One region of the Azospirillum sp. UFLA03-27 genome, then DNA from elsewhere that is predicted to be linked to it. Evidence: predicted binding sites of a transcription regulator. Region 1 holds the regulator's gene; each other region holds the start of a gene.

Evidence for each region. The regulator PhoB, encoded in region 1, activates phosphate uptake and scavenging genes when phosphate is short. The targets are predictions, from matches to a motif close to TNTCATAAAACTGTCA.
Region 2: the regulator PhoB is predicted to act here: its motif matches at 3,446-3,461, upstream of Q4I23_RS28920 (HesB/IscA family protein).
Region 3: the regulator PhoB is predicted to act here: its motif matches at 10,353-10,368, upstream of Q4I23_RS12200 (diacylglycerol/lipid kinase family protein).

Annotation. Positions count from the first base shown of each region.
Region 1 is NZ_JAUQTX010000017.1:13,513-25,056, reverse strand. It holds gene pstA (phosphate ABC transporter permease PstA) at 1-1,051, shown strand, start outside; gene pstB (phosphate ABC transporter ATP-binding protein PstB) at 1,089-1,874, shown strand; gene phoU (phosphate signaling complex protein PhoU) at 1,934-2,734, shown strand; gene phoB (phosphate regulon transcriptional regulator PhoB) at 2,766-3,470, shown strand; gene Q4I23_RS04530 (hypothetical protein) at 3,665-3,922, opposite strand; gene Q4I23_RS04525 (DsrE family protein) at 3,928-4,365, opposite strand; gene Q4I23_RS04520 (HesA/MoeB/ThiF family protein) at 4,392-5,180, opposite strand; gene Q4I23_RS04515 (hypothetical protein) at 5,252-6,061, opposite strand; gene cysK (cysteine synthase A) at 6,371-7,330, opposite strand; gene Q4I23_RS04505 (RrF2 family transcriptional regulator) at 7,406-7,861, opposite strand; gene dut (dUTP diphosphatase) at 7,861-8,355, opposite strand; gene coaBC (bifunctional phosphopantothenoylcysteine decarboxylase/phosphopantothenate--cysteine ligase CoaBC) at 8,352-9,608, opposite strand; gene Q4I23_RS04490 (sigma-54-dependent transcriptional regulator) at 9,890-11,326, shown strand.
Region 2 is NZ_JAUQTX010000306.1:488-6,472, forward strand. It holds gene Q4I23_RS28900 (nitrogen fixation protein NifQ) at 1-529, shown strand, start outside; gene Q4I23_RS28905 (calcium-binding protein) at 934-1,626, shown strand; gene Q4I23_RS28910 (hypothetical protein) at 1,805-2,806, shown strand; gene Q4I23_RS28915 (hypothetical protein) at 2,828-3,328, opposite strand; gene Q4I23_RS28920 (HesB/IscA family protein) at 3,611-3,991, shown strand; gene nifU (Fe-S cluster assembly protein NifU) at 4,055-4,978, shown strand; gene nifS (cysteine desulfurase NifS) at 4,982-5,985, shown strand, end outside.
Region 3 is NZ_JAUQTX010000064.1:752-12,295, reverse strand. It holds gene aat (leucyl/phenylalanyl-tRNA--protein transferase) at 96-737, shown strand; gene Q4I23_RS12255 (DUF2155 domain-containing protein) at 759-1,217, opposite strand; gene Q4I23_RS12250 (YMGG-like glycine zipper-containing protein) at 1,323-1,592, opposite strand; gene mlaD (outer membrane lipid asymmetry maintenance protein MlaD) at 1,747-2,232, opposite strand; gene Q4I23_RS12240 (NADH:ubiquinone oxidoreductase subunit NDUFA12) at 2,263-2,655, opposite strand; gene Q4I23_RS12235 (LysE family translocator) at 2,785-3,456, opposite strand; gene Q4I23_RS12230 (lipid A biosynthesis lauroyl acyltransferase) at 3,470-4,378, opposite strand; gene lpxK (tetraacyldisaccharide 4'-kinase) at 4,371-5,381, opposite strand; gene Q4I23_RS12220 (3-deoxy-D-manno-octulosonic acid transferase) at 5,378-6,661, opposite strand; gene Q4I23_RS12215 (methyl-accepting chemotaxis protein) at 6,947-8,302, shown strand; gene Q4I23_RS12210 (glycosyltransferase family 4 protein) at 8,352-9,350, opposite strand; gene Q4I23_RS12205 (UDP-2,3-diacylglucosamine diphosphatase) at 9,347-10,198, opposite strand; gene Q4I23_RS12200 (diacylglycerol/lipid kinase family protein) at 10,394-11,335, shown strand; gene Q4I23_RS12195 (hypothetical protein) at 11,457-11,544, shown strand, end outside.

The DNA of each region.
Region 1 (11,544 bases):
GCAGCAGGTCGAGGAGCGGAACTACACCGCCATCGTCCGGCAGGCGCTCTACGCCCAGGTCCCCGCGGCCACCGACCGCGCCACCCGCCGCTCGCTGAACGACCTGCTGTCCTCCGGCGCGCCGTACGAGCTGGAGGCGATGGTCAACGCCAACCCCTCCATCGTCGGCACCACGCAGACGGTCTGGGTCCGCGCCGACGACGAGATCGACCAGTTCATGAAGGGCTTCATCCGGCGCGACGTGCCGGAGAGCGAGCGCCGGCTGAACGACGTCAAGATCGGGGCCATCGACGCGCTGGTCGCCAACGGGTCGATCCGCAGCACCTTCAACACCACCCTGTTCACCGCTGGCGACAGCCGCGAACCGGAACAGGCGGGCATCCTGGGGGCCGTCGTCGGCTCCGCCCTGACGCTGGTGGTGACCATGCTGCTGTCGGTGCCGATCGGCATCGCCGCCGCGGTCTATCTGGAGGAGTTCGCGCCGAAGAACCGCTGGACCGACCTGATCGAGGTGAACATCAACAACCTCGCCGCGGTGCCCTCGATCATCTTCGGCCTGCTCGGTCTGGCGGTGTTCCTCGGCTTCTTCGGGCTGCCGCGCTCCGCCCCGCTGGTCGGCGGCCTGGTGATGGCGCTGATGACCCTGCCGGTCATCATCATCGCCTCGCGCGTCGCGCTGAAGGCGGTGCCGCCGTCGATCCGCGAGGCGGCGCTGGGCGTCGGCGCCTCGCCGCTGCAGACGGTGACGCACCATGTCCTGCCGCTGGCCCTGCCGGGCATCCTGACCGGCACCATCATCGGCATGGCCCGCGCGCTGGGCGAGACGGCGCCGCTGCTGATGATCGGCATGGTGGCCTTCATCGTGGACATCCCCGGCGGCCTGACCGACAGCGCCACGGCCATCCCGGTGCAGATCTACATGTGGGCGGACAGCCCCGAGCGGGCCTTCACGGAGCGCACCTCCGCGGCGATCCTGATCCTGCTCGCCTTCCTCATCCTGATGAACGGCTTGGCCGTCTTCCTGCGCAAGAAATTCGAGAGGCGTTGGTAACCCCATGAGCGTCCAGACCCACATCCCGGCCACGGCCATGCCTTCGCGTCCTGCCGCCGGCATTCACGGCACCAAGATGGTCGCCCGCGACGTCAAGGTGTTCTACGGGGCCAAACAGGCGCTCAAGGGCATCAACCTGGAGATCCAGGAAAACCGCGTGATGGCGCTGATCGGCCCGTCCGGCTGCGGCAAGTCGACGTTCCTGCGCTGCCTGAACCGCATGAACGACACCATCGAGAACTGCCGCGTCGAGGGGCTGATCGCGCTCGACGGCGAGGATGTCTACGGCAAGTCGATCGACGCCGTGCAACTCCGCGCCCGCGTCGGCATGGTCTTCCAGAAGCCGAACCCGTTCCCGAAGTCGATCTACGACAACATCGCCTACGGCCCGCGCATCCACGGCATCGCCAGCCACCGCGACGAGATGGACGAGATCGTCCAGACCTCGCTGAAGCGCGCCGGCCTGTGGAACGAGGTGAAGGATCGCCTGCGCGAGCCGGGCACCGGCCTGTCGGGCGGCCAGCAGCAGCGCCTGTGCATCGCCCGCGCCATCGCCGTCAGCCCCGAGGTGATCCTGATGGACGAGCCCTGCTCGGCGCTCGACCCCATCGCGACGGCCCACATCGAGGAGTTGATCGACGAGCTGCGCGAGAACTACACGATCGTCATCGTCACCCACAACATGCAGCAGGCGGCCCGCGTCTCCCAGAAGACCGCCTTCTTCCATCTGGGCGACATGGTGGAGTGCGACGATACCGAGGAAATCTTCACCAACCCGCGGGACGAGCGCACCCAGGGCTACATCACCGGCCGCTACGGCTGATCCCCGGCCTCTGATCCCCAACAGCGCCGCCACTCCTCCCTCAGCGAAGGACGTGAAGCATGAGCAACGAACACATCGTGCGTTCCTTCGCGCACGAACTTGAGCGCCTGTCCAACCTGATCACCCAGATGGGCGGCGTCGCCGAAGCGCAGGTGGACGCCGCCGTGAAGGCGGTGGCCCGCCGCGACGTCGCGCTGGCCGCCCAGGTCATGCAGGCCGACCAGCGCATCGACGCCTACGAGCGCGATATCGACGCCGAGGCCGTGCGGCTGCTCGCCCTGCGCCAGCCGCTGGCCCAGGACCTGCGCGAGATCGTGTCGGCGCTGAAGATCGCGTCGGATCTGGAGCGGATCGGCGACTACGCCTCCAACATCGCCAAGCGCTCGCTGGCGCTGGCCCAGGTGCCGGTGGTGCGCCCGGCGGCGGCCATCCCGCGCATGGGGCGGCTGGTCGAGTCGATCATGAAGGACGTGCTGGACGCCTATATCGAGCGCGACGTCCAGCGCGCCATCGCCGCCTGGGAGCGCGACGAGGAGCTGGACGACCTCTACACCAGCCTGTTCCGCGAGGTCCTGACCTACATGATGGAGGACCCGCGCAACATCACGCCCTGCACGCACCTGCTGTTCATGGCGAAGAACCTGGAGCGGATCGGCGACCACGCCACCAACATCGCCGAGACCATCCATTATCTGGTGGTCGGGACGACGCTGCGCGCGGCGCGCCCGAAGAACGACGGCAGCAGCTTCGCCGTGGTCGAGCCGGGTGGTTCGGTCATGGATGCGGCCACGGAGGCGGTGGAACGGGGATTGCCGCGGGACGGTGGTCCGGATAACGATGGAGCGGGACATGCCGCGTGACGGCGAGACGCGCAGTGGGAGCGGGACAAGCATGAATTCGGCGCTGAAGCCGCTCGTTCTCATCGTCGAGGACGAAGCCGACATCGTGACGCTGCTGAAGTACAATCTGGAGAAGGAAGGCTTCCGCGTGAACGCCGCCACCGACGGCGAGGAAGCTCTTCTGCTGGCCGGGGAGCAGACGCCGAACATCGTCCTGCTCGACTGGATGCTGCCGCTGATGTCGGGGCTGGAGGTTTGCCGCCAGATGCGCCGCAACAGCAAGATGCGCGATATCCCGATCATCATGCTGACCGCCCGTGGCGAGGAGGCGGACCGCGTGCGCGGCCTGAACTCCGGCGCCGACGACTACATCACAAAGCCCTTCTCCCCGACCGAGCTGGTCGCCCGCATGCGCGCCGTTCTGCGCCGCTCGGCCCCCGGCATGACGGACGAGACGCTGCAGTTCGCCGACGTGACCATGGATCTGGCCGCCCACAGGGTGCGCCGGAACGGTCGCGACGTGCATCTGGGGCCGACCGAGTTCCGCCTGCTGCGCCATTTCATGCAGCATCCCGGCCGCGTCTTCTCGCGCGAGCAGCTTCTCGACGTGGTGTGGGGCCACGACGTCTATGTCGAGCCGCGCACCGTCGACGTTCACATCCGCCGCCTGCGCAAGGCGATGAACGAGGAGACGGAGATGGACCTGATCCGCACCGTCCGCTCGGCGGGCTACGCGCTGGACAGCAAGTCCGTGTGAGCGGCAGGAGTTTTGGGGGGCAATAGTGTTTTCACGGATTTCACGGATTTCACGGATTTTTATACTCGTGCGCAGCTCGTGTCGGATCGATCAGCTTGCACGAAGCAAGTCCAAGAAAAATCCGTGTCATCCGTGCTTAAATCCGTGCAATCCGTGTGAATTTTGTTGTTCGCCGGGAATCCGAAGAGCTGCCCTCACCCCTCCAGCAGCTCCACCGCCTCCCGCAAAATCGCCACCTTCGGGCCGAAGCGCTTCGCCGGGTCGCTGTCCTCGATGAAGCCGATCATCATGCGCAGGGCGTGCGCCACCCGCGGTGCGAGATTGGGATGCGCCGTCACATGCTGCGCCAGATGGACCAGCGCGTCCCGGTAGGGGCGGCCCTCGAAGCCCTCCGCGGCGATCGCCTCGAAGCGGTTCGCCTGTTCGATCACCAGGCTGTGGTCGTCGGTCATCGCGCTCACACGAACAGGATCGCGCCGGTCTTCGGCGCGTCGTTCAGGAAGGTGACGACGCCGCCGGTCTTCACCGGCACGTCGGGGCGCAACGGCACACCGGCAGGCAGGCCGAGCGCGCGCAGCCCCATTTCGCAGGCCATGACCGTGACCTTCAGCATCACGCAGGCCTCCAGCAACTCCTCGAAGCCGGCCAGTCCGTTGGCGGTGAAGGCGGCGTCGCGCTCCGCCGGGCGGCTGCCGTCGTCGGCGGGGTCCAGCCGGTGCCAGCCCGGCACGCCGTCCGCACCCTCGGCCAGCAGCGTGTTCAGGGCGCGGCCGGTGAAGAACAGCGTGACCTTGCGGTTGGTCGCCGCCGCCGCGCTGGCCATCACCAGGGCGTAGTGAACCCGGTCGAAGCCGCCCGCGAACAGGACGATGGACAGGGACTCAGGACCTTCCATGACTAAAGGGTTCTCCCAATCGCCGCTCAGTGGGCGGACAGGTCGTGGATGGTCGGGTGGGGGCCGCACAAGGGGCAGTCCGGGTCGCGGCGCACGGTGATGCGCTGGAAGGAGGCGTGCAGCGTGTCCAGCATCATCAGGCTGCCCGACAGGCCCTCGCCGATGCCCATGATCTCCTTCAGCACCTCGGTCGTCTGGAGCGAACCGACGAAGCCGGCCAGCGCTCCCAGCACGCCGCCCTCGGAGCAGGACGGCACCAGCCCGCGCGGCGGCGGTTCCGGGAACAGGCAGCGGTAGCAGGGGTGCGGATCGCCGAGATGCGCCTTGAAGGTGGACACCTGCCCGTCGAAGCGCAGGATCGCCGCCGACACCAGCGTCTTCTTCGCGAAGTAGCAGGCGTCGTTCAGCAGGAAGCGCGTGGCGAAATTGTCGGACCCATCGGCCACGATGTCGTAGCGGCCGATCAGGTCCAGCGCGTTGTCCTTCGTCAGGCGCGTCTTGTGCACCTCCACCGCCACGTCGGGATTGAGCGCGCGGATGCGGGCGGCGGCGCTCTCCACCTTCGGAACGCCGAGCGACGACTCGTCGTGGATCACCTGCCGTTGCAGGTTGGACAGGTCCACCGTGTCGTCGTCGATGACGCCGATGGTCCCCACCCCCGCCGCGGCGAGGTAGAGCAGCAACGGTGCGCCCAGCCCGCCGGCCCCGACGACCAGGACGCGGGCGCGCAACAGCGCCTCCTGCCCGATGCCGCCGACCTCCGGCAGGATGATGTGGCGGGAATAGCGGTGAAGCTGGGTGTCGGTGAAATCCATGATCCGCAGAATAGCGCGGAACGCCCCATGCCGCGCAAGCCCCCTCGCTCGGGCTCCTGCGGCGGGCGGCGTCAGGCGAGCAGGCTCATCTTGTAGGGGGTGGTCTTCGACGTGCTGGACGACTTGTTCGCGTCCTCCGCCGCCCACTGCTTCAGCCGGGCCTCGCGCTCCCGCATGATCTTGTCGAACGGGCGTTCCTCGGTCGATTCGGGCGACTTGGCGACCTTCTGGACGAAGTTCAGCTGATAGGGGATTTCGCCGATCACGTTCTTCGGCGGGACGATCACCAACTCGTACTGGCCGGGGTCGATCTTGAAGCTGGGCTTCTTCAGCATGTCCTCACCCGACTTGGCCGGGTCCATCGTGTCGCCGGAGGCCACGACCTTGCCCTCCTTGCTCATGAGGGCCCAGCGCGTCAAGGGAAGGGACATGTTGCCGACGAACTCGCCGCCCTGCGCGACGGTCAGCGTGTGCTTCTGGACACCTGGATCCTTGCCGACGACGGCGCGGGCGATGCCCTTCATCTGGGCGCCGGTCCCCACCATCATGATGTTCTGGCGTTCGGTGATGTCCAGCGTGTATTCGCGTTCATTCACGCCGCGGACGGCCTGGGAGATGACCGCCGTGTAGGTGCCGGGGCCGAGCTTCGCGCTGGCCTCCGCCGCCTCGTTCTTCGCCTTGGCCTCGGCGACGACCTTGTTGTTCTGGTCGACGATCTTGATGTTGGTGTTGATGTCGGCGATTCGGAAATTGAATTCGCCGGCCTTCGACACCGTGAACTGGCGGTAGTCGGTGGATGCGAGGTTGGAGTCCAATTCGTTGGTGATGCCGCGGAACTGGAACCAGTTCATCGTCGAGGCATTCGGAATCGCGACGCCCATGGTGGCCTCCCCCGCTGGTCCTGTGCCGTCAGCTCCGCATCGTCGGGCGCCCGTGGCGCAAGCCGGGCCGTCGCCTGAAAAGGCGGAGCCGCGCCGGCCGAAACTCCCGGCGCAGACAAGTTAGATTACTAAAATCCAATCTTTTTGTCAAAGCGCCGCCTGATGCCAGGGGCAGGCACAAAGACCGGACGGAGCCCACTCTACAGCAGGATGCGCGGCGGCGCAATATTCGCCGTCCGGTTGCGCAGGAACATGTACCGGAGATCCCTCTCCCACAGCCGCAGGTGGATGTGGGAGAGGGGCGCCGGGTTACTCCAGCCCTTCAAACAGGGCGGTGGAGAGATAGCGCTCGGCGAAGGATGGCAGGATCACGACGATCAGCTTGCCCTCGTTCTCCGGACGGGAGCCGATCTCCAGCGCCGCGGCCAGCGCGGCACCCGAGGAGATGCCGACCGGGATGCCTTCCAGCTTCGCCACCTTGCGGGCCGTCTCGAAGGCGCGCTGGTTGGAGATGCGCACGACCTCGTCGATCAGGTCCTTCTTCAGGACGTCCGGCACGAAGCCGGCGCCGATGCCCTGGATCTTGTGCGGGCCGGGCATGCCGCCGGACAGGACGGGGCTGTCCTCCGGCTCCACCGCGATGGTGCGGAAACCGGGCTTGCGGGCCTTCAGGACCTCCGACACGCCGGTCAGCGTGCCGCCGGTGCCGACGCCGGAAATCAGGAAGTCGGCCTTGCCGTCGGTGTCCTTCCAGATCTCCTCCGCCGTGGTGTTGCGGTGGATCTCCGGGTTGGCGGCGTTCTTGAACTGCTGGAGCATATAGGCGTTCGGATCGGTGGCGACGATCTCGTCGGCCCGGCGGATGGCGCCCTTCATGCCCTCCGCCGCCGGCGTCAGGACCAGCTCGGCGCCCAGCAGCTTCAGCATCTTGCGGCGCTCGACCGACATGCTTTCCGGCATGGTCAGGATTAGCCGGTAGCCCTTGGCGGCGGCGACGAAGGCCAGCGCGATGCCGGTGTTGCCCGACGTCGGCTCGACCAGAGTGGTGCGGCCCGCTTCGATGGTGCCGGCGCGCTCCGCCGCGTCGATCATCGCGAAGCCGATGCGGTCCTTTACGCTGGCCAGTGGGTTGAAGAACTCCAGCTTGCCGACGATCTGGGCCTTGGCCCCGGCGTCCTCGGCCAGCCGATTGACGCGCACCAGCGGCGTGGCGCCGACGGTGTCGAGAATGCTGTCGTAGATCTTACCGCGAAACTCGGAACCCGGCATTTTTCACTCCTCCGGTATGTGGTATTTTCCCACTTTCTACAGCATATGTAGAATTTAACCGTTTTCCGGGTGGGATCAAATCGTAAAATCGATGCGGTCTTCGGTCTCGCTCTCGACGCCGGCGGTGCGGGCGCGCAGGCAGAGATCCTCGATGGTGATGTCGTCGAGCTTCTTCATGCATTCCTCCTGAAGCTCGTTCCACAGCGGGCGCACCACCTTGTGCCCCAGGATGGAGCCGGCCGGTTCCTCGATGGGGTCGGTCGCGGTCTCCATGGAGCGGACGACCTTCACGATCTCGCCCAGCGTGATCCGCCGGCGCTCGCGGGCCAGCCGGTAGCCGCCGCGCGGCCCGCGCACGCCGGCCAGGACGCCGTCGCGGACGAGCTGCTGGAGCACCTGCTCCAGATAGCGCTTGGGAATGCCCTGGCGGCGGGTGATCTCGCCGGACTGCACGGGTTCGGTGCCGGCATTGTAGGCGATGTCCAGAACCGCCTCGATCGCGAACATCAGCTTCTTGGAAATGCGGAGCATCAGCGCGACTCCTGCGCAGGGGAGGGCGGGACGAACTGGCCGGTGGAGCCGAAGCCCCCGGTGCCGCGGGCGCTGTCGGGCAGCGCGGCCGACTCGGCCCAGGCGGCGCGCTCATAGCGGGTGATCACGAGCTGGGCGATGCGCTGCCCGCGCTCCACCGTGAAGGGTTGGTCGCCGTGGTTGATCAGGATCACCCCGACCTCGCCGCGGTAGTCGGCGTCGATGGTGCCGGGGCTGTTCAGCACCGTGACCCCGTGCTTCAGCGCCAGGCCGGAGCGCGGCCGGACCTGCGCCTCGTAGCCGTCGGGCAGGGCGAAGGCGACGCCCGTGGGGATCAGCGCGCGGCGGCCCGGTTCCAGGACGACCGGCTCCGCCAGCGCGGCCAGCAGGTCCATGCCCGCCGCGTGTTCGGTCGCGTAGGCCGGCAGGTCCAGCCCTGCGGCGTGGGCGAGCCGGACGATGGGAACAGGAATGGCGGATGCCGTTGCGCTCACGGAATGGTCTCCTGGGGGGCGGGGGTAGAGGGCGGAGTGAAATGCCGAGCGATGGCCTCGGCCAGGCGGGCGGCCACGGCGTCCTTGCCCATGGTGGGCCAGTCCTCGGCGCCGTCGTCGCGGATCAGATGGACGGTGTTGTCGGCCCCGCCGAAGGTGGTGGTGCCCGGCGACACGTCGTTTGCGACGATCCAGTCGCAGCCCTTGCGCGCGCGTTTGGCGGTCGCGTAGTCCACCACGTTGCCGGTCTCCGCGGCGAAGCCGACGACCAACGCCGGACGGCGCGGCCCCGGCTGGGACAGGGTCGCCAGGATGTCGGGATTCTCGGTCAGGGTCAGGCTCGGCGGGCCGCCGCCGTCCTTCTTCAGCTTGCGGTCCGACACGCCGGCCACGCGCCAGTCGGCGACGGCGGCGGCGCAGACCGCGATGTCCGCGGGCAGGGCCGCCTCGCAGGCCGCCAGCATCTCCCGTGCCGTCTCGATGGGGCGCACGGTGCAGCCGGGCGGGTCGGGCAGGCGGGTCGGGCCGGTGACCAGCGTCACGTCGGCGCCCAGCCGCCGCAGCGCCTCGGCGATGGCGTGGCCCTGTTTGCCGGAGGAGCGGTTGGCGATGTAGCGCACCGGGTCGATGGGCTCGACCGTCGGGCCGCTGGTGACCAGGGCGCGCTTGCCGGCCAGCGGCTTGGGCGCGTCCAGCTCCTCGAAATGGGTGGTGATGGCCTGGACGATCTCCATCGGCTCGGCCATGCGCCCGAACCCGTACTCGCCGCAGGCCATCTCGCCCTTGTTCGGGCCGATCCGGCGCACGCCGCGCTTCTCCAGAAGCACCAGATTGTCCCGGGTCGCCGGATGCTCCCACATGCGGACGTTCATCGCCGGGGCGACGAGCACCGGCTTGTCGGTGGCCAGCAGGACAGTGGCGGCCAGATCGTCGGCCATGCCGGCGGCCATGCGGGCCAGCAGGTTGGCGGTGGCCGGGGCGACGACCAGCAGATCGGCGTCGCGCGACAGCTGGATGTGCCCCATCTCCGATTCGTCGGTCAGGGACCACAGATCCTGATAGACGGTGTCCTCGGTCAGCGCCTGCACGGACAGAGGCGTGACGAACTGCGCCCCCGCACGGGTCAGGACCGCGCGCACGCGCACGCCCCGCTCCTTCAGGCGGCGGATCAGCTCCAGGCTTTTGTAGGCCGCGATGCCGCCCGCGATGACGAGCAGGATGCGCTTGCCGGACAGCACGGATGTTTCGGCCACGGGCGTCCGCCGCTCCTTGCTATGGATTTTGTAGAATTCAGATATTCCATCACGGCGCCCGGTACAAGCGTCCTTCGCTGATCCTCACAGCGAATCCGGTGTGAAATGCACATCCATGACCGAAATGTGAAACCATGGATGGGATATTTCCTTGCGCGCCCGCATTCCAGGTCTTTCGTCCGCGGCCCGTCATCGCGTAGAGTGCATTTTTAAGGATTTGCTGATAACCAGTGCAATCCGACTGTCTTTTTCCGTATTTTCCATTTGAATTCAAACGGTCCATGCCCGCCCGCTCAACGCCAATCCTTCTCGTCGAAGACACGCCGTCGCTGGCCCGCGTCTATGCGGAGTTCCTGAAGAAGGACTGCACCGCCGTCACCACGGTGGAGACGGGAGCCGAGGCGCTGGAGCAATTGGCCGACGGCGTGCCGCGGATCGTGCTGCTGGACCTCCAGCTTCCTGACATGCACGGGATGGACGTGCTGAAGCGGATCAGCGCCCAGGCGCTGCCCTGCGCGGTCATCATCATCACCGCCCATGGCTCGGTCGGGGTGGCGGTGGAGGCGATGCGCTACGGCGCCTATGATTTCCTGGTGAAGCCCTTCTCGGCGGAGCGGCTGACCGTCACCGTGCGCAACGCCATGGAGCGGCTGCGCCTCGCCCAGCTCGTCGACAGCTTCGAGAAGGACCTGGGGCGCAGCCGCTACCACGGTTTCCTTGGCTCCTCGCTGGCGATGCAGGCGGTCTACCGGATCATCGACAGCGCCGCCTCCTCCCGCGCGACGGTCTTCATCACCGGCGAGTCGGGAACAGGCAAGGAGGTCTGCGCCGAGGCCATCCACCGTCAGAGCCCGCGGGCCGACCGGCCCTTCATCGCTATCAACTGCGGGGCCATCCCCAAGGACCTGATGGAGAGCGAGATCTTCGGCCATATGAAGGGCTCCTTCACCGGGGCGGTGGCCGACCGCGAGGGGGCCGCGGCGCGGGCCAATGGCGGCACCCTGTTCCTCGACGAGATCTGCGAGCTGGCGCCCGACCTCCAGACCAAACTGCTGCGCTTCATCCAGACCGGCACCTTCACGCCGGTCGGCGGCAGCCGGTTGGAGAAGGTCGATCTGCGCATCATCTGCGCGACCAACCGCGACCCCCTGCGCGAGGTCGAGGAGGGTCGCTTCCGCGAGGACCTCTATTACCGGCTGCATGTCATTCCCATCCATCTGCCGCCCCTGCGCGAGCGCGAGGACGACGTGCTGGAGATCTGCCGCCAGTTCCTGAGCGATTACGCGCGGGAGGAGGGCAAGGGCTTCGTCCGCTTCTCCCCGGCGGCGGAGCAGGCGCTGCGCACCTACCACTGGCCGGGCAATGTGCGGCAGGTGCAGAATGTGGTGCGCAACATCGTGGTTCTGCATGACGGCGACACCGTGACGCCGGTCATGCTGCCGGCCCCGCTCGGCACCCCGGCGGGCGCCGCCGTGGCGTCGCCTGCGGTCGGCGCCGGGAACGGCCATGGCGGCGGGCACGCCGCCGGCCATGGACCCGTGGTCCACGCGCCGTCGCCGAAGACGGTGAAGCCGCTGTGGGAGGTGGAGCGCGACGCCATCGAGGAGGCCATCGCCGCCTGCGACGGCAACATCCCCCGCGCCGCGGCCCTGCTGGAGATCAGCGCCTCCACCATCTACCGCAAGCGTCTCGCCTGGCAGGCCGAAGGAAAACTCTGATTTCCGGCCGCTCCGGGAGTCCCATCCCCCGTTTCCAGCCTCACGCCTCTGGTCCTGTCGAAGCATAGGCTTCGTGTGCGTTCAATTCACGCAAGACCATCGAAAGTCTTGCCGTGCCGGGACCTGCCGCCATCGGCTTATTTCCAAATGACCGGTCTGGCCACATTGGGCATATGCCGTGAAGCCGCCTTGCCGGTTCCGGTGCCATCCGGCTAGCC
Region 2 (5,985 bases), on a different contig from region 1:
GACCGACCGCCAGGGACGCTGCAACGTCTTCGACGCGCATCTGTTCGCTTGCATCCTGTCCCGCCGCTGGCCGGCGGGTCCGGGCGCGTTGGGATTGGACGACCGGGCGCTCGGCCAGCTTCTCGACCGCTACTTTCCTGGCGCCTTCGCGACCGGCCTGCCGGTTCCCGACAGTTCCCCCACCCCCCTGCCGCCGCTTCTCCAGAGCGAAGCGGACGACATCGCCGCCCTCCTGCTCGCTCACCGCTCGCTGGGCATCGGGGAGGAGGAATGGCTCGCCGCCATCGTCGCGCGGGCCATGCTCGACGAGGGCGAGCTGTGGCGGGACCTCGGGCTGGCCGGTCCGAGCCACCTCGCGGCGCTGATGGAGCGCCATTTCGACTCGCTGGCCCGGCTCAACGCCACCGGCACCCGCTGGAAGGCCTTCCTCTATCGCTTCCTCTGTGCGCGGGACGGGCTGATCCCCTGCAACGCCCCGGTCTGCCGCGATTGCGGTGCGGAGGCCGTGTGCTTCGGGGCAGCGGATTGATCCGATCACCATAATCCCGTTGTGCCGGATCGACACGCCAAGTCAGGATCGCACCCACCGTTTCACTCCTGAATCTGGCCTGGTCCGCATACGCACGGACTGGAGCAAACCCACGCCTGTGCGCCTTTCCAATGGTCCATGCGGCAAAATCATTCTTTCTAGCCGACCAACGGCTATCGGCATCCGCCCCATGACGTGCGCTATCCATCGCTCTGCCGGCACCGCGTCGGCTTCGACGCAATCAGAAGACGAAAAATAAGCCGATGCGGGCGCGGCATCTCCGTTGTGACTTACGATAGATTGATTTAACATCACACTCATTCATCCTGCAGTGGCATACCGACGTATGATTGGGTGCCCCAGGCAAGCTGTTCCAAAAATAATCAGGAACGAGGTGATAAGCTATGCCCTACTCCATACCGCTCTCTGAATACTCAGATGCTTTCCAGGTCCACACCTCCGGCCCCTATGTCGGCGATTGGCACCTCAATGGCCTAGGCGGCAACGATACGCTGATCGGTTGGTATGGTAACGACACCTTCGAGGGAGGCTCGGGCGACGACTATCTGGTCGGCGGCGTGGGGCTCGATGATTTGTACGGCGACAGCGGAAACGACACGCTCTACGGTGAAGAGGACGCCGACTATCTGGATGGGGGCAGCGGAAGTGATCTGCTCTATGGTGGAGCCGGAAACGACACGCTGTACGGCGGCGGCGCTCTGCCCGGTGCGCCCAACGCCGACTTTTTGTATGGTGGTTCTGGCAATGATCAGTACTACCATAACTTCTCTGCCGGCGGGATTACGGTCATCAACGATCTGTCGGGCAACGAGTTTAACAACGCGGACACCCTTCGCCTTCTGAATGCTACAGGCGCGCTCTCGTTGCGCTGGGGGAGCGACCGCTCAACTCTGTTCATCTATCAGGCTGGCGAATTCGACGATGGTACCTTTGACAACGGGGTGGTGATCACTGGAATGCTCACCAACCTCGGGGCAAGGAGCGTCGGAACAATCGAAAACATGTATGTGAACGGCTCCCACGCGTCCAACTGGCTGACCACCGTGGAGAACGGCTGGCAATCGACGATCTGGTGAGCGCGCGACCTCGATGCCTCACAGGCGCGGTACCGGCGCAAAACGTCGATGCCGTGCCTGTGAGGGCTTTCGGCGGGGACGAATGGGACACCCGCCCAACAGGCGGATGACAGGCCGGGAGTATTTGTCACGCCTCGCCACATGATAAGGTTGAACAACTCGACATGGAGACCATGACATGTCTGTGTCCAGCATCACGCCCGCCCCATCGCCCCTGACCGGCCCGCTGGCCATGCCCAGTCCGTCTCCCCCTGTCAAATCGCTTGGAACGGGCGGCACGATGTCGGTGGAGGACAGCGTATCGCTCAGCGAACTCGGCAGGTCGTTGCGTGGCGACTCCCTCGTCGCGTTCGAAGCCCTGTCGGACAAACAACGCGCCCAACTGGTCGGCTTGGTCGACAGCGGAAAAATCACCGGGGAGGAGGTTCACGACGCGCTGAAGCAACGTCTCAAGCAAGCGCGCAGCAGCGCCGTGGCCGCAACCGATCGTATGTTCGAGATCGATCACGCCGACCTGCTGCGCAACGAGGCCACCAGCGCCGACGACCTGCGCAGCGCGCTCGGCAGCACGCTCGCAAAACGGTCCTCCCTGATGGACAAGTTGGCCTCGGCCATGAGCGAAGGCGACCGGGCCGCCACCTCCGATGCCCTGGCCGCGCGCACCCAGGGACCTCTGCCATTCGCAGACCGGCTCAACATGAACCGCTTGATCATGCCGGGCTTTTTTGGGACGGATTTCACCGACTCCCGTCTGAACTATACCAAAAAGGAAGGCGATGCCGCTTACAAGCTGAAGTCGCTGGGCGTCAGTCTCGACGGCATAGACGGTGCGTTGCGCGGCATCGGGGAGAAGGACGCCGCCGCCATCCTGTCGGAGCGCGCCGGCCTGCCCTCCTCCCGAACCGTGGAGAAAGATTCTGAATTCTCGCTCGAGGACGCGGCCATCAAGCCCCTTATCGCCGGTCCATCCGGCGGCGAGTCGCTCCCTGATCGACGCGCTTGGCTGCGCGCCCTCGACCCGATCCTGTCATCCGCAAAGCCCGGTGCCGTGTACAGGTTCGACGTTCCCAAAGATCACGGCATAAACCGCAGCAATCCAGCCCAAATCACCGAGGCGGCGGGATCGGCGCAATCCGCCGTCAGCGTCGATTACGTGCGGGGCCTAATTCCCCATTATTGATTGCCCTATTCCCCCTGACGCTTAGGCCGCCCCGTCCAGCCCTTTCACCAGCGCGGCGATGACGCCATAGCCCACCTGATCCTGCGGGTCGATCTCCGCCAGCTTGGCGAGGATCGCCCTCGCCTCCTCCACCCGCCCGCTGCGCAGGCTGATGAAGGCCAGCGCCTTCAGGGTGAAGAGGGTGAAGCGCGGCGGCCCTTCCTTCGTCCAATCCGCGCTGTCCGCACCCAGGCCCCGCCAGTCGCCGGCGTATCCACCCTCGCTCGCCGCCGCGTCCAGACCGATCGTCGCCACCCGCTCCGCATCCGCGAAGCGCTTGCGGTTGAAGTAGAATTTGTAGAGCGCGTAGAAGACCGGCAGGACGCGCGGCCCCATCCGGTGGGCCTCCCACAGCAGGGTCTCGCAGGCCGCGGCGTCGGGGCGGGCCTTCACCGCCTCCTGCAGCTTCTCGTCGATGTGTTCGGGCACTTCGCCGAAGGCCATCCGCCCGTTGGACATCCGCAATTCGACCGGCCGCTCCATCACGCCGTCCCCTTCCGTTGTTGTGCGAAACCGTGCGCCCGACCGACAATTCTGTATGGACCGCATGCGGGCTTCACGAAAGCCCATAATCAAATTGTGCGTCCTTTCGTCGCAGGATGTCACAAACCCGACATGGCCCCGATCCGACAATTGTCGGGAAGGCGTCAGCCCTTCGAACTGACAATCTTTCTAAATCAATGACTTAAAACTTGGCATGCCGTTTGCTGATCCTATGACCAGGAACGGTCGGCATGCCCGACGAAGCATTTGGAGGCGGCAGACATGGTGACCCTGACGGATGCGGCGGTGAACACCCTGGAGCGCGTGCTGGCGAAGTCCGGCGGCGCCGCGGCCGGCCTGCGCATCGCGGTGGCCGACGGCGGCTGCGCCGGCATGAAGTACCAGATGGGGCTGGAGGCCACGGCGGGCGACGAAGACGCTGTGCTGTCCTTCGGCCCGGTGACGATCTTCGTCGATCCGACCAGCCAGCCCTTCCTGACCGGCGTGGTGGTCGATTTCGTCGAAGGGGTCGAGGGCGCGGGCTTCAAGTTCGACAACCCCAACGCGACGGGCAGCTGCGGCTGCGGCAAGTCCTTCTCGGCGGGGCCGGGGGGCAGCTGCTCCTCCGCGCCGTCGGCCGGCGGCTGCGGCACCGCCCACTAACCCCGAACTCTCTCCCCCAACCCGATCACATCGGGCCCGGTAACGCGGGAAAGGCAAGGCGTCATGTGGAACTACACCGACAAGGTCAAGGAACACTTCTTCAACCCGAAGAACGCCGGCGCGCTGGATGAGGCGAACGCCGTGGGCGAGGTCGGGTCGATCACCTGCGGCGACGCCCTGAAGCTGATGATGAAGGTCAACCCCGACAGCCAGGTCATCGAGGACGCGAAGTTCCAGACCTTCGGCTGCGGCTCGGCCATCGCGTCCTCGTCGGCGCTGACGGAGATGATCATCGGCAAGACGGTGGACGAGGCGCTGGCCGTCACCAACCGCGACATCGCCGAGTATCTGGGCGGCCTGCCGCCGGAGAAGATGCACTGTTCGGTCATGGGCGCCGAGGCGCTCCGCGCCGCCATCGCCAACTTCAAGGGCGAGGAATGGGTCGACGACCACGAGGAAGGCGAGCTGGTCTGCAAGTGCTTCGGCATCGACGCGGCGATGATCGAGCGCGCGGTGACCGTCAACAGCCTGACCACGCTGGAGGAGGTCACCCACTACACCAAGGCCGGCGGCTCCTGCCAGACCTGCCACGAGAAGATCGAGGAGGTTCTGGAGGCCGTGCTCGCCAAGACCGGCGCGCTGGCCCCGCCCAAGCCCCACGCCCCCGGCACGGTCGGGCTGGACGCCATCAAGCCGCTGGCCCCGAAGGCCGAGGCCCCGGCGGCTCCGGCGAAGCTGACCAACGTGCAGCGCATGCAGAAGATCATGTTCGCCATCGAGGAGTTGCGCCCGCAGATCCAGCGCGACGGCGGCGACGTGGAGCTGGTGGACATCGACGGCAAGGACATCTACGTCCGCCTGACCGGCGCCTGCTCCGGCTGTTCACAGTCCGCCGGCACCATGATGGGCGTGCAGGCCAAGCTGGTCGAGGCGCTGGGCGAATTCGTCCGCGTCAAGCCGGCCTCCCTCCTGCCGGCGGGGGCCTGAGCCATGACCGCACAGGGCATTTACCTGGACAACAACGCCACCACCCGCGTCGATCCGGACGTGCTGGCGGAGATGCTGCCGCTGTTCACCGAGCAGTTCGGCAACCCTTCCTCCATGCACGGCTTCGGCGCCGCGGTGGGCGGCAAGATCGAATGGGCGCGCAAGCAGGTGCAGGCGCTTCTCGGCGCCGCACATGACAGCGAGATCGTCTTCACCTCCGGCGGCACGGAGAGCGACAACACCGCCATCCTGTCCACGCTGGAGGCATATCCGAAGAAGAAGAGCATCGTCACCAGCGTGGTCGAGCATCCCGCCGTGCTGGCGCTGTGCGACTATCTGGAGAAGAAGCGCGGCTACACCGTCCACCGCATCGGCGTGGACAACCGGGGCAACCTCGACCTCGACGCCTACAAGGCGGCGCTGGGGCCGGACGTCGCCATCGTCTCGATCATGTGGGCGAACAACGAGACCGGGACGATCTTCCCGATCGAGGAGCTGGCCCAGCTCGCCAAGGCCGTTGGCGCTGTGTTCCACACCGACGCCGTGCAGGCGGTCGGCAAGATCCCGATGACGCTCGCCACCAGCGCGGTGGACATGCTGTCGCTGTCCGGCCACAAGCTGCACGCGCCCAAGGGCATCGGCGCGCTCTACGTCAAGCGCGGCCTGCGCTTCCGCCCGATGCTGCGCGGCGGCCACCAGGAGCGCTCGCGCCGCGCCGGCACGGAGAACGCGCCGGGCATCGTCGGGCTGGGGGCGGCCGCACAGCTCGCGCTCATGCACATGACCGACGAGAACACGCGGGTCAAGGCGCTGCGTGACAGGCTGGAGCAGGCCATCCTGGCCGCCGTTCCCAACTGCTTCGTCACCGGCAACCCAGCCAATCGCCTGCCCAACACCTGCAACGTCGCCTTCGAGTACATCGAGGGCGAGGCGATCCTCCTCCTGCTGAACGAGGCCGGCATCGCCGCCTCGTCGGGGTCGGCCTGCACCTCCGGGTCGCTGGAGCC
Region 3 (11,544 bases), on a different contig from region 1:
CGTTGCATACCATGGTGGGAGCCACCTGTCGCGCGGAAGTGGTGCGCTGAGATAAGGTTGCGGGGGTAAGGGGACGAACGGCTATAGTGTTCGCGATGATCGAACTGTCCGCATCGCTGCTTCTGCGCGCCTACGCCGCCGGCATTTTCCCGATGGCGGAGAACGCCGACTCCGAGGAGCTGTACTGGTTCGATCCGGAGCGGCGGGGCGTCCTGCCGCTGGAGGGCTTCCACGTCCCGCGCAAGCTGCGCAAGACGGTGCGGCGCGGCCCGTTCGCGCTGCGCTTCGACACGGCCTTCCGCGCGGTGATCGAAGCCTGCGCGGAGCCGACGCCGGACCGTCCGAAGACTTGGATCAACGGCGACATCCTGCGGCTCTACACCGAACTGCACGAGCGCGGCTGCGCCCACAGCGTGGAATGCTGGAGCGGCGGCCAACTCGTCGGCGGCCTCTACGGCGTCGCGCTGGGCGGCGCCTTCTTCGGGGAAAGCATGTTCAGCCGCGTCACCGACGCCAGCAAGGTGGCGCTGGTGCATCTGGTCGCCCGGCTGCGGGCGGCAGGTTACACGTTGCTGGACGCGCAATTCGTGACCGAGCATCTGAGCCAGTTCGGCGCCATGGAGATCCCGCGCGCCGAGTACCGCCGCCGGCTGGCGGCCGCCCTGGCTGTGCCGACGGACTTCGGCGGCGTCGACCAGGACGCGGCCATCACGGCGTTGTTCGGCCCGGAGGGCTGAGGGCGGGGCGCTGGGCCGGACTCAGTCGCCCTCGCAGGACAGGACCCAGACGTCGTAGATCGGGTGCTCCATCGCCGACAGGGCGGGGCTGGAGGCGAACATCCAGCCGCTGAACACCGGCTCCGCCTGCTCACCGGGCTTGCTTTCGATCACTTCGAGGAAGGCCGCAGTCTCCGGCGGCTCAATCGGCGGGTTCTCCTTGCAAGCGCGCAGGGTGATGCGCAGGCTGCCGAGCGCCTTGGTCTCGCCGACCGCGATGGTGAAGGTGGAGGTGCGGGCGGTGATCTTGTCGAGCCCCTGCAGCTTGGCGGCGGGGCGGCTGACCATCTCTTCCGGCACCGGAGCGGCGCTGGCCGGGCCGGTCAGGCCCAGGACCGGAAGGCAGAGCAGCGCGGCCGCCAGGGCCGCGCCGCGAACGCGTTTGCCACCGATCGGGCCGGCGAGGCTTCTCGGAGTCGTCGTCACTTGGATCGTCGTCACTGGGGATCGCTTCCGTGATGTCGAACGGCGTGGGCCGAAACCCGACAGCCTTCTAGCCCGGAAGCGTCTCCCCGTCTACTCCATGCCAGCTCTGTTGGGCCCGCTTTACTGGGTGATGCTGCCGCTGGGACGGGTGCCGCCATAGGGGGCGTTGGTGGTGGACGGACCGGCGGTGCCCTCCTTTTCCTCAACCTTCTGGGTGGCGGTGCCGCCCGCGGCGCCCGCGGCGCCACCGACCACCGCGCCGACCGGCCCGCCGATCACGGCACCCGCCGCAGCCCCGCCCAGAGCGCCGCTGGCGGCCTTCTCCTCGGTGTTCACGCCGCAGGCGGCAGCGAGCAGGGCGAGGCCGAGAACCAGGAAACGGGCTTTCATCGCTGATCTCCTTTGATGAGTGTGCCGTGTTGAGTCTGGGCAAGGAAACGGCAGCGTGGCCGCGGCTGTTCCGAAGGGGGTGGGAAAAAGTGGATGCGCCAAACGAAAAAAGGGGCCGCGAGGCCCCTTCGTTCGTCGTGTCATTGCGCGGCGTTTACAGCTTGGGCGGCTCGCCGCCCTCCTGGCCGGGCTTGCTCATGTTCTGCAGCGAGAAGATGACCTGGCCCAGGAGCTGCTCGATGCCGGGGGTGCTCTGCGTGTACTCGACGCGGCCCTCCGGCTTGAGCATGTCCTCTTCGCCACCCGGCTCCAGCGACAGGAACTTGCCGCCCAGCAGGCTCTCCGAGGCGATGACCGCCGCGGTGTCCTTGGGCAGCTTGATGTCCGGGTGGATCGACATGTGGACGACCGCCTGATAGCTCTTCGGGTCGAGCGTCAGTTCGGTGACCGACCCCACCTTCACGCCGCTGATCCGCACGTCCGCCCCGCTCTGCAGGCCAGAGATGCTGGTGAAGTTGGCGGTGAGGGCGTAGCCGTTCACCTTGCGCAAATCGGCGCTGGTGTAGGCGAAAGCCAGAAAAAAGCCGGCCACGGCGAGGACGACCCCGCCGAGCACGGTTTCAATCACATTGCGGCGCATGAGGGATTCCTAAAGGACCGCGCAGGCGTCTCAGCCCGGAGTCCAGGGTTCGTAATCGCCGGTGGCGCGCACGCGCTGCCCGCCCGCATACTGGTGCCCGGGCGGCCGGTAGGCCTGGAGCGAGCCGGACAGGTTCGGCAGATGCTCCTTCTGCCACGGCTTGTGGAAGGCGCTGTTGCCTTCCGGCAGCGGCTCCTTGGTGGTGTGGTGCAGCCAGGAATGCCATTCCGGCGGCACCTTGGAGGCATCCGGTTCCCCGGCATAGATCACCCAGCGGCGTTCCTTCACGCCGGCGATGGCGCTGGGGCAACGGTAATAGGTGTTGCCGAAGCGGTCGGTGCCGACCTTGTTGCCCCGGCGCCAGGTGACAAACCGGATGTGGATGTTCGCCATCCAGGTGATCAGGGAGATTTTCTCGCTCATCGTCGCTCGCGGTCGGTAAGCCATTCGGCCGGACGGGCTGGCCGGTTAAACGCGGGCGGCACTATGACACCCCCGGCCACGCTCGTCCACTGACTCCGCAACGTCTTTTCCCGCCTGACGGATTTGCCGTCAGGCGATGCGCCGGTCGGTCAGCAGCAGGCGCAGCGCGAAACCCAGGAACAGCACCCCCGCGACACCGTCCAGAACCGCCCGCACCCGCGCGCTCGACAGGGCGCGGCGCGCGGCACCGGCGCTGAGGGCGGCGACGCCCAGCAGGTAGAGGCCGCCGATGACGCCGAGGATCGCGCCGAGCAGGAAGATCTGCAGCGCGACGTGGCCGAGCGCCGGTGCGACGAATTGCGGCACGAAGGCGAGATAGAACAGGATGACCTTCGGATTCAGCAGGTTGGTCAGCAGCGCCTGGAGGAAGACGCGGTGCGCCGGGGCCGACTCGGGCTTGACCGTCGCCTCCTCCGTGCCGCCGCGCCGGCCGAAGCCGGTCCGCAGGGCGCTCCACAGCGCCCGCCCGCCGATCCAGCCCAGATAGGCGCCGCCGGCGTAGCGCAGCACGTCGAACAGGGCCGGCGAGGCGGCGACCAGCGCCGAGATGCCGGCGGCGGCGAGCAGCGCGTGGATCAGGTTGCCCAACGTGATGCCGGCGGTGGCGACCACCCCGGCGTTGCGCCCGTCCATCACGCTGCGTGACAGGACCAGCAGCGAATCCGGTCCCGGCGCCAGCGTCAGGACCAGCGCCGCGACGAGGTAGAGTTGAAGCAGATGCGGGTCGAGCGGCAGGGCCATGGGACTTTCTCCGTCAGTCGGGCCAGCGCCGGTGCAGCCAGAGCCATTCGGCGGGGCGCTCGCGAATCCATTGCTCCAACAGGCCGTTCAGGCGCTCCATCAAAATCCGCACATCAGCGTTGCGGTCACCGGTGTCGGGAGGCTCGACCGGCGGCAGGACGGTGATGCGGAAACGCGCGCCGTCCAGCCGTTCCGTCCGCGCCGGCACCAACGGAATGCCAAGCCGCAGGGCGAGCTGCGCCGCCGCCGGGGCTGTCATGGCGTCGCGCCCGAAGAAGGGGACGGGCATGCCGTCGTTCATCTTCTGGTCGATCAGCATGCCGACATGCCCGCCCTTGGTCAGGACCCGGATCAGCGCGCGCGCGCCCTCCGGCCCTTTCGGAATGTGCGTGCCGCCGGCGGCCCCCCGCAGTTCGGTCAGCAGCCGGCCGACATAGGGGTTGTTGGGGGCGCGGTAGACCACAGCCAGTTCCAATCCCATCTTGCGGGAGCAGACGGGCTTCACTTCCCAGTTGGCGAAATGGCCGGACACCAGGATGCCGGCCTTGCCGTCCTCGCGCAGGGCGTCGATGTGCTCGCCGCCGACCACTTCGGTCCGGCCGCCGGGGCCGTACGCGCCGATGGCGTCCAGATGCGGGTACTCGGCGATGACGCGGCCCAGATTGTCCCACATGCCGAGGATGATCGCGTCGATCTCCGCGGGGGATTTCTCGGGGAAGGCGCGCTCCAGGTTGCGGCGGGCGGTGCGGGTGCTGCGAAGGCGCGGGCCGACGGTCCGTCCGATCCAGCCGCCGAGCGCCGAGGCGCGGTCGAGCGGCAGGGCGCGGAACAGGCCGCAGAAGCCGTGGACGAGAACGGCCTCCAGCGGGTAGCCGACCCGGCGGGTCAGCCAGGACACCAGGGGGCCGCGCGGCTTAGCCATTGGGAACTCCAGTCGGAAGCCCGGTCAGAAGAGGGGCGAGCAAGCGGTCGAGGGCGGCGGGGTCCCGCCAGACGGCGCGCACCGGCACCGCCCGGACCAGGGCGCGCAGGGACTCCGGCAGGCGGACGGCGTCCTTCACGGTGGTGACCGGCAGGGCACCCAGCGCGTTGGCGCGGTCGATCAGGGCCATCACCTCCTCGGGGCGGTAGGGATGGTGGTCGGCGAAGGCGACACGCTCCACCACCCGGGCGCCCAGAGCTTCCAGCGTCGCGAAGAACTTTGCCGGACGCCCGATGCCGGCGAAGGCCAGGACCGTCCGTCCGGCCAGGGCACGGGCCTCCTCGACCGGCTCCAGCCGGGCGTGCAGGACCGGCAGGGCGCCGGCCACCCGGCGCTCCACCCCGGCGCGGTCGTCGCCCAGCACCACGACGGCCCCGGCGCGGGCCAGCCCGCGGGCCACCGGTTCGCGCAGGGGGCCGGCGGGGATGAGATGGCCGTTGCCGAAACCCACCGCCCCGTCCACCACGATCAGCGACAAATCCTTGGCGAGGCCGGGATTCTGGAAACCGTCGTCCATCACCAGGACGGAGGCGCCCGCGGCGATGGCCGCCCGTGCCCCGGCGGCGCGGTCGCGCGCCACCCAGCAGGGGCCATGGGCGGCCAGCAGCAGCGCCTCGTCGCCCACCGCGGCCGAATCGTGGATGCCGAGATCGACGGTCAGCGGGCCACGCTCGCGCCCGCCATGACCGCGCGTGAGGAAGGCGGGGGCGATGCCGCGGGCGCGCAGGGCTTCGGCCACGGCGATGCAAACCGGCGTCTTGCCGGCGCCGCCCGCCACCAGATTGCCGACGCAGAGGACCGGGGCTGCGGCCCGCTCCGGCGGACCCGCCGCCATGCGCAGCCGTCCGGCCAGCCCGTAGAGCGCGCCCAGCGGGGCGAGCGCCCAGCCGAGAGCCGCCCCGGCGGCTCCGCCGGACCCGTACCAGAAGCCGGGAGTCCTCATGCCGCGGGCCGGACGCGTCCGGTGCCGAGGACGGGAGCGAGCGCCGCGAGCGCGCGGTCGACGATCCGCCGGTTGCCCTCGGTCACCGCGGTCGCGCCGGCGACGACGCGGGTGCGGGCGGCCTCCTCGCTCAGCAGGCGCCCGACCGCGTCGGGGAGGGACTCCGCCCCGGCCACCGGAAGGGCGCCGCCGGCGGCTTCGAGCTGGCGGGTGATCTCCGTGAAGTTCCACATGTGCGGGCCGTAGAGGACGGCGCTGCCGAGCAGGGCGGGTTCCACCGGGTTCTGGCCGCCGTGGGGCACGAAGGAACCGCCCATGCAGACCACCGGGGCCAGCCGGTAGAACAGCCCCATCTCCCCCATCGTGTCGGCGATGTGCACGGCGTCCGCGGCGGCGGGCAGGGCGCCTTCGCCGCGGCGCGAGACGGTCAGGCCGCGCCCGCGCAGCAGAGCCGCGATGTCGGCGCCGCGGTGGGCGTGACGCGGAATCAGAAGGGTCAGCAGGCCAGGCAGGCGCGGGGCCAGCGCCTCATGCACCGCGGCGGCCAACTCGTCCTCGCCGGGGTGGGTGCTGGCGAGCAGCCAGACGGGGCGCCCGGCGCAGGCCGCGCGCAACGCCGCCAGAGCCGCGGGATCGGCGGGGGGCGGCTCGGCGGAGAATTTCAGGTTGCCGACGCTGACGACGCCCCGTGCGCCCAGCCGGCGCAGGCGGTCGGCGTCCCCCTCCGACTGGGCCAGCGTGATCTGGAAGGTCGAAAGCAACGGCGTGATCAGGCCCGACGCGCAGCGCCAGCGGTTGAAGGAGCGCTCTGACATGCGCGCGTTGACCAGCGCCGCCGGAATGCCGCGCGCCCGAACGGCGCCGAGCAGGTTGGGCCAGATCTCCGATTCCGTCCACAGCACCAGATCGGGGCGCCAATGGTCGAGGAAGCGGTCCACCGCCGTCGGCAGGTCCACCGGCACATACTGGTGAAAGGCGCGCTCCGGCAGGCGGCGGGCCATCAGCTCCGCCGAGGTGACCGTGCCGGTGGTCATCAGGACCGTCAGGTCCGGCGTTTCGTCGAGCAGGCGGTCGATGAGGACAAGGACCGAGTTGGCTTCGCCCACGCTGGCCGCGTGAATCCAGGCGAGCCGCCCAGGAGGGCGTGGACGCGCGGCCGTGCCGAACCGCTCCCCCCGGCGGGCGGAGTCCTCCTTGCCGGCGGCCAGACGCCGGTCGAGATACAGACGAACCGCCGGCCCGGCGAGGGTCGTCAGGCCGCGGTAGAGTGACTGAAGCATGCGGGTCGAAACGCCATCCGACAAAACCAGCGCGGCCAGATTTCCCGGCCACGGTCCCCACCACTTTAGCACGGGGGGCTGTGGCAGAGGTAAGGCTTTGCGCTGGCGCCCACCGGAAGGCTGATGGCCGGATGGGGGCTGTCGGCATACCAGGGTATGACGATTTTGCGACCCATTATGATAATTTTGAAGCAATCCGATGCTATCCTGACGGCGTAGAAACGTTGGCAACTTCAAGGAAGGCGGGCAATGCGCCAGCCTCCAACATTTCGGGATGATAATATCATGGCGGGCGTACAGGAACGTGACGGCCAGGAAAACCGGCTCCGGGCCTTCAACATCACCGAAGCGGACATCGCGCGTCTGCGCGCCAACCGGGATTTCGCGCAGCACCGTCTGCCTGCGCTGCTGGAGCAGTGGCACAGCGCCTTCGCGGCTTGGCCGGAAATCCGCGACGCCCTGACCCTGCCCGACGTCCACGCCGCGCGTGTCGCCCATTGGAGCCGCGTGGTCTCGGGCGATCTCGGGCCGGGCTTCCTGGAATCCGCCCATCGTCTGGCCAAAGCCTTCTACGACCACGGCGTGCCGGGCTATGCGGTCGCCATCTGCCATCACACCGTGTCCAACGGCATTGTGCGCGAACTGGGTCTCGACGCGGCGGACGGGCGCGGATCGCTGTTCGGATCGAGAAAGGCGGCGGAGCGGGCAGCCCTGCGCGACACGCTGGGCCGCGTCGCCTGGCTCGACCTCGAGGTGCTGCTGGAGACCTACACGGCGGCCGAGCAGGAGAGCAAGCGCGCCATCCTGAACCAACTCGCCGACAGCATGGAAGGCAGCGTCCGCGGCATCGCCGACAACACGGTGGCCGCGTCGGACGAGATGAAGGGCAACGCCCAGCGCATGGCGCAGATCGCCGCCGCCACCAACCGCCAGTCGCTCGCTGTCGCCGCCGCCGCCGAGCAGGCGTCGGCCAACGTGCAGACGGTCGCCGCCGCGTCCGAACAGCTCACCAGCTCCATCGCCGAGATCAGCCGGCAGGTCGCCCAGTCGTCGCAGGTTGCCCGCGGCGCGGTGGCCGAGGCGGAGCGGACCAACGCCACGGTGAACGGGCTGGTCGACGCCGCGCAGAGGATCGGCGCGGTGCTTCAGCTCATCAACAGCATCGCCGGGCAGACCAATCTGCTGGCGCTGAACGCGACCATCGAGGCCGCCCGCGCCGGGGAGGCCGGCAAAGGCTTCGCGGTGGTCGCGCAGGAGGTCAAGAACCTCGCCAACCAGACGGCCAAGGCGACCGAGGACATCTCCATCCAGATCGCCAGCATCCAGGAGGTCGCGCGTGGCTCCGCCGAGGCGCTGAGCGGGATCGGCGCCACCATCGGCAGCATCAACGACATCGTCATCACCGTCTCCGCCGCGGTGGAGCAGCAGACCGCCGCCACCCAGGAGATCGTCCGCAACGTGCAGGAGGCCGCACGCGGAACCCGCAGCGTGACCGACACCATCGGGGCGGTGACCAGCGGCGCGTCGGAGACCGGCAGCCTGGCCGAGGAGGTGCTGGGGTCCGCCGGCAACCTGCACCGCGAATCCGACCGCCTGCGCGAGAGCGTGGACCTGTTCATGCAGCGCATCCGCGCCGCGTGATCGGAATGGGCGGGGACCGGCCGCGTGCCGGCCCCGCTCCATGTCGTCCTCAGGTGAATGGGCGCAGGTTCGCCAGGAACTGTTCGGCGGAGCGGCGCCAGGAGAAGTTCAGGGCATAGTTCCGGCACACTTCCGGCTGGATGGTCAGGGCGCGCTCGATCGCCCCCTTGAGATCCTCGTCCAGGCAGCCGACAGCGGAACCGTCAACCACGTCCAGCGGGCCGGGCACCGGGTAGGCGGCCACCGGCACGCCCGAGGCCAGCGCCTCCAGCAGCACCAGACCGAAGGTGTCGGTGCGCGACGGGAAGACGAAGACGTCCGCCGCAGCGTAATGCTGGGCCAATTCCTCGCCATGGCGGGCGCCGGCCCAATGGACGTCCGGGTATTTCTGCTGAAGCTCCGCGCGGGCCGGGCCGTCGCCGACCACCAGCTTGCTGCCCGGCAGGTCGAGCTTCAGGAACTCCTCCAGGTTCTTCTCCACCGCCACGCGCCCGACATAGAGGGCGATGGGACGGGGCAGCGCCAGGAACTCCTTGGCGCGGGGGCGGAACAGGTCGGTGTCCACGCCGCGCGTCCAGCGCCGGATGTTGGTGAAGCCGCGGGCGGCGAGGTCGCTTTCGATGGATGGCGTCGCCACCATCACCGCCGAGGACGGCCTGTGGAAGCGGCGCACCACCGCGTAGCTGAGCGCCAGCGGCACCGGCGCCCGGTCGCGCACATATTCGGGAAAGCGGGTGTGGTAGGCGGTGGTGAAGGGCCGGCCGCGGTGCAGGCAGTAGCGCCGGGCGGCGAAGCCCAGCGGCCCTTCGGTGGCGATGTGGATGCAGTCGGGGCGCAGCGCGTCGATCATCGCGTTCAGCCGCCGCCCCGCGCCCAGCGCCAGCCGGATTTCCGGGTAGGTGGGCATGGGCACGGTGCGGAAGCGGTCGGGGCCGATCACCTCGACCCGGTGGCCCATGGCCTCCAACTCCGAGCGGACGGTGCCGATGGTGCGCACCACGCCGTTGACCTGGGGGAGCCAGGCGTCGGAGACGATCAGGATGTTCACGCCGCAACCGACTCCTTGGCCGCCTTCTCCTTTACATTCTCCGGCTTCTCCTTGGCCGGGATGCGGGCGGGCAGCGTCGTTGCGGCGCGCCGGCGGATGTCCGCCGCCCAATCGATGATCTCCAGCCGGCCGCAGGGATGCTCGACCAAGGCGGTGCAGGACTCGACCCAGTCGCCGTCGTTGCAATAGAGGATTCCTTCCATGTCGCGGATTTCCGCGGTGTGGATGTGGCCGCAGACGACCCCGTCCACCCTGCGGCGCCGGGCCTCGTCGCCGAGAGCGGCCTCGTAATTGCCGATGAACTCGACCGCCGTCTTCGTCTTGTGTTTCAGGAAGGCGGACAGGGACCAGTAGGGGAAGCCCAGCTTGCGGCGGACCCAGTTGAACAGCGTGTTGACCTGGAGCAGGACCACGTAGGCGTTGTCGCCGATGAAGGCCAGCCAGCGGGCGTACTTCACCACCACGTCGAAGCGGTCGCCATGGGTGACCAGAAGCTGCCTCCCGTCGGCGGTGACGTGGATCATCTCCTCGACCACCTGAACGCCGCCGAACTGCAGGCCGACGTAATCGCGGGCGGCCTCGTCGTGGTTGCCGGGAATGTAATAGATCTGCACGCCCTTGCGCGCCCGGCGCAGGATCTTCTGCACCACGTCGTTGTGCGCCTGCGGCCAGTACCATGTCTTGCGCAGCCGCCAGCCGTCCACGATGTCGCCGACGAGATAGAGGTGGTCGGACTCGTTGTGCTTCAGGAAATCGAGAAGATACTCCGCCTTGCATCCCCGCGTGCCCAGATGGACGTCGGAGATCCAGATGCTGCGGTATCGCTTGACGTCGCGTGATGCGTTCATGCCCCGCTCCATCGCCGTTCCGGCAAGGTTTCGGTAAAACGTCTTCCCTATATCCGTGGGTCATTGTCTTGACAATGTTTTCGAGTGTTCGCATTTGTAGGAAGCGATGATTTCGATAAGACTTCTTGTCAGCGTAACAAAGGCGAAAAATGACTTTATCAAAACTGACACAGGATGGTCATATTGGAGGCTGGTGTGGCTGACGGGGGCGAATCGGTGCCTGAGGCGTCCGGGCCGGCCGCGGCGACCCGGCGTCGTCTTCTGGTCATCCACAACCCGGTGGCCGGCGCCCGCCGGGCGCGCCGTCTGGGTGCGGTGCTGGAACTGCTGGAGCAGCGCTACGGGGCCCCGGTGACGCTTCGGGCCACCGGCGGGCGCGGCGACGCGGAGGCGATGGCCCGCGCGGTGGCCCCTGGCGCCTTCGACGCGGTGGTCGCCGCGGGTGGCGACGGCACCATCAACGAAGTGGTCAACGGGCTGGGCGCGCGCGGACGCGGGGAAACGACAATACCCTTGGGCATCGTGCCGCTGGGCACCGCCAACGTGCTCGCCCATGAACTGGACCTGCCCCTGGATGCGGAGGGCGTGGCGCGGGTGCTGGCGGAAGGACGCACGCTGCCCGTGCATCTGGGTGTGGCGAATGGACGCGCCTTCGCCATGATGGCCGGTGCCGGCCTGGACGCCCGCGTGGTCGAGCGGGTGGACATGCGGCTGAAGCGGCTGATCGGCAAGGGTGCCTACGCGATGGAAACGCTGGCCCGGATCGCCGCGGGCGGCGGCGGCCCCTACCGCGTGGCAGTGGACGATGCGGAGCCGGTGGAGGTCGCCTCCGTCATCGTCGCCAAGGGGCATTTCTACGGAGGGCGCTTCGTCTGCGCGCCCGACGCCCGGCTGACCGACCCGCGGCTGCACGTCTGCCTGTTCCCGCGGGCGGGGCGGGGGAACACCCTGCGCTATCTGTGGGGCGTCACCGCCGGTCGTCTGCCGCGCTTCCCCGACTACCGCATCCTGCCGGTCCGGCGGGTGGTCATCGATGGGCCGGTGGGGGAACCCGTGCAGGGCGACGGCGACGTGATCGCCCGTCTACCGGTGGAGATCGCGCTGGCCCCGTGGGTCCTGCCGGTGCTGGCGCGCTGAACAGCTTTTTAAGAGTCCGTTAAGGGATCTCTTGGGAAAATTACTTGGGAACATTCGATAATTACTTTGGTCTCTAAGGATTTAGGCCCCGCGGCCCAGGCGGGACCGCAAGGGGGAAGCCATGTCCACGTCGATCAACGCCCTGTTTTCGGCCACCACGGCCAGCACCACCGCGACCGCCACCAAATGGAAGCCCGCCGGGGGTGCCG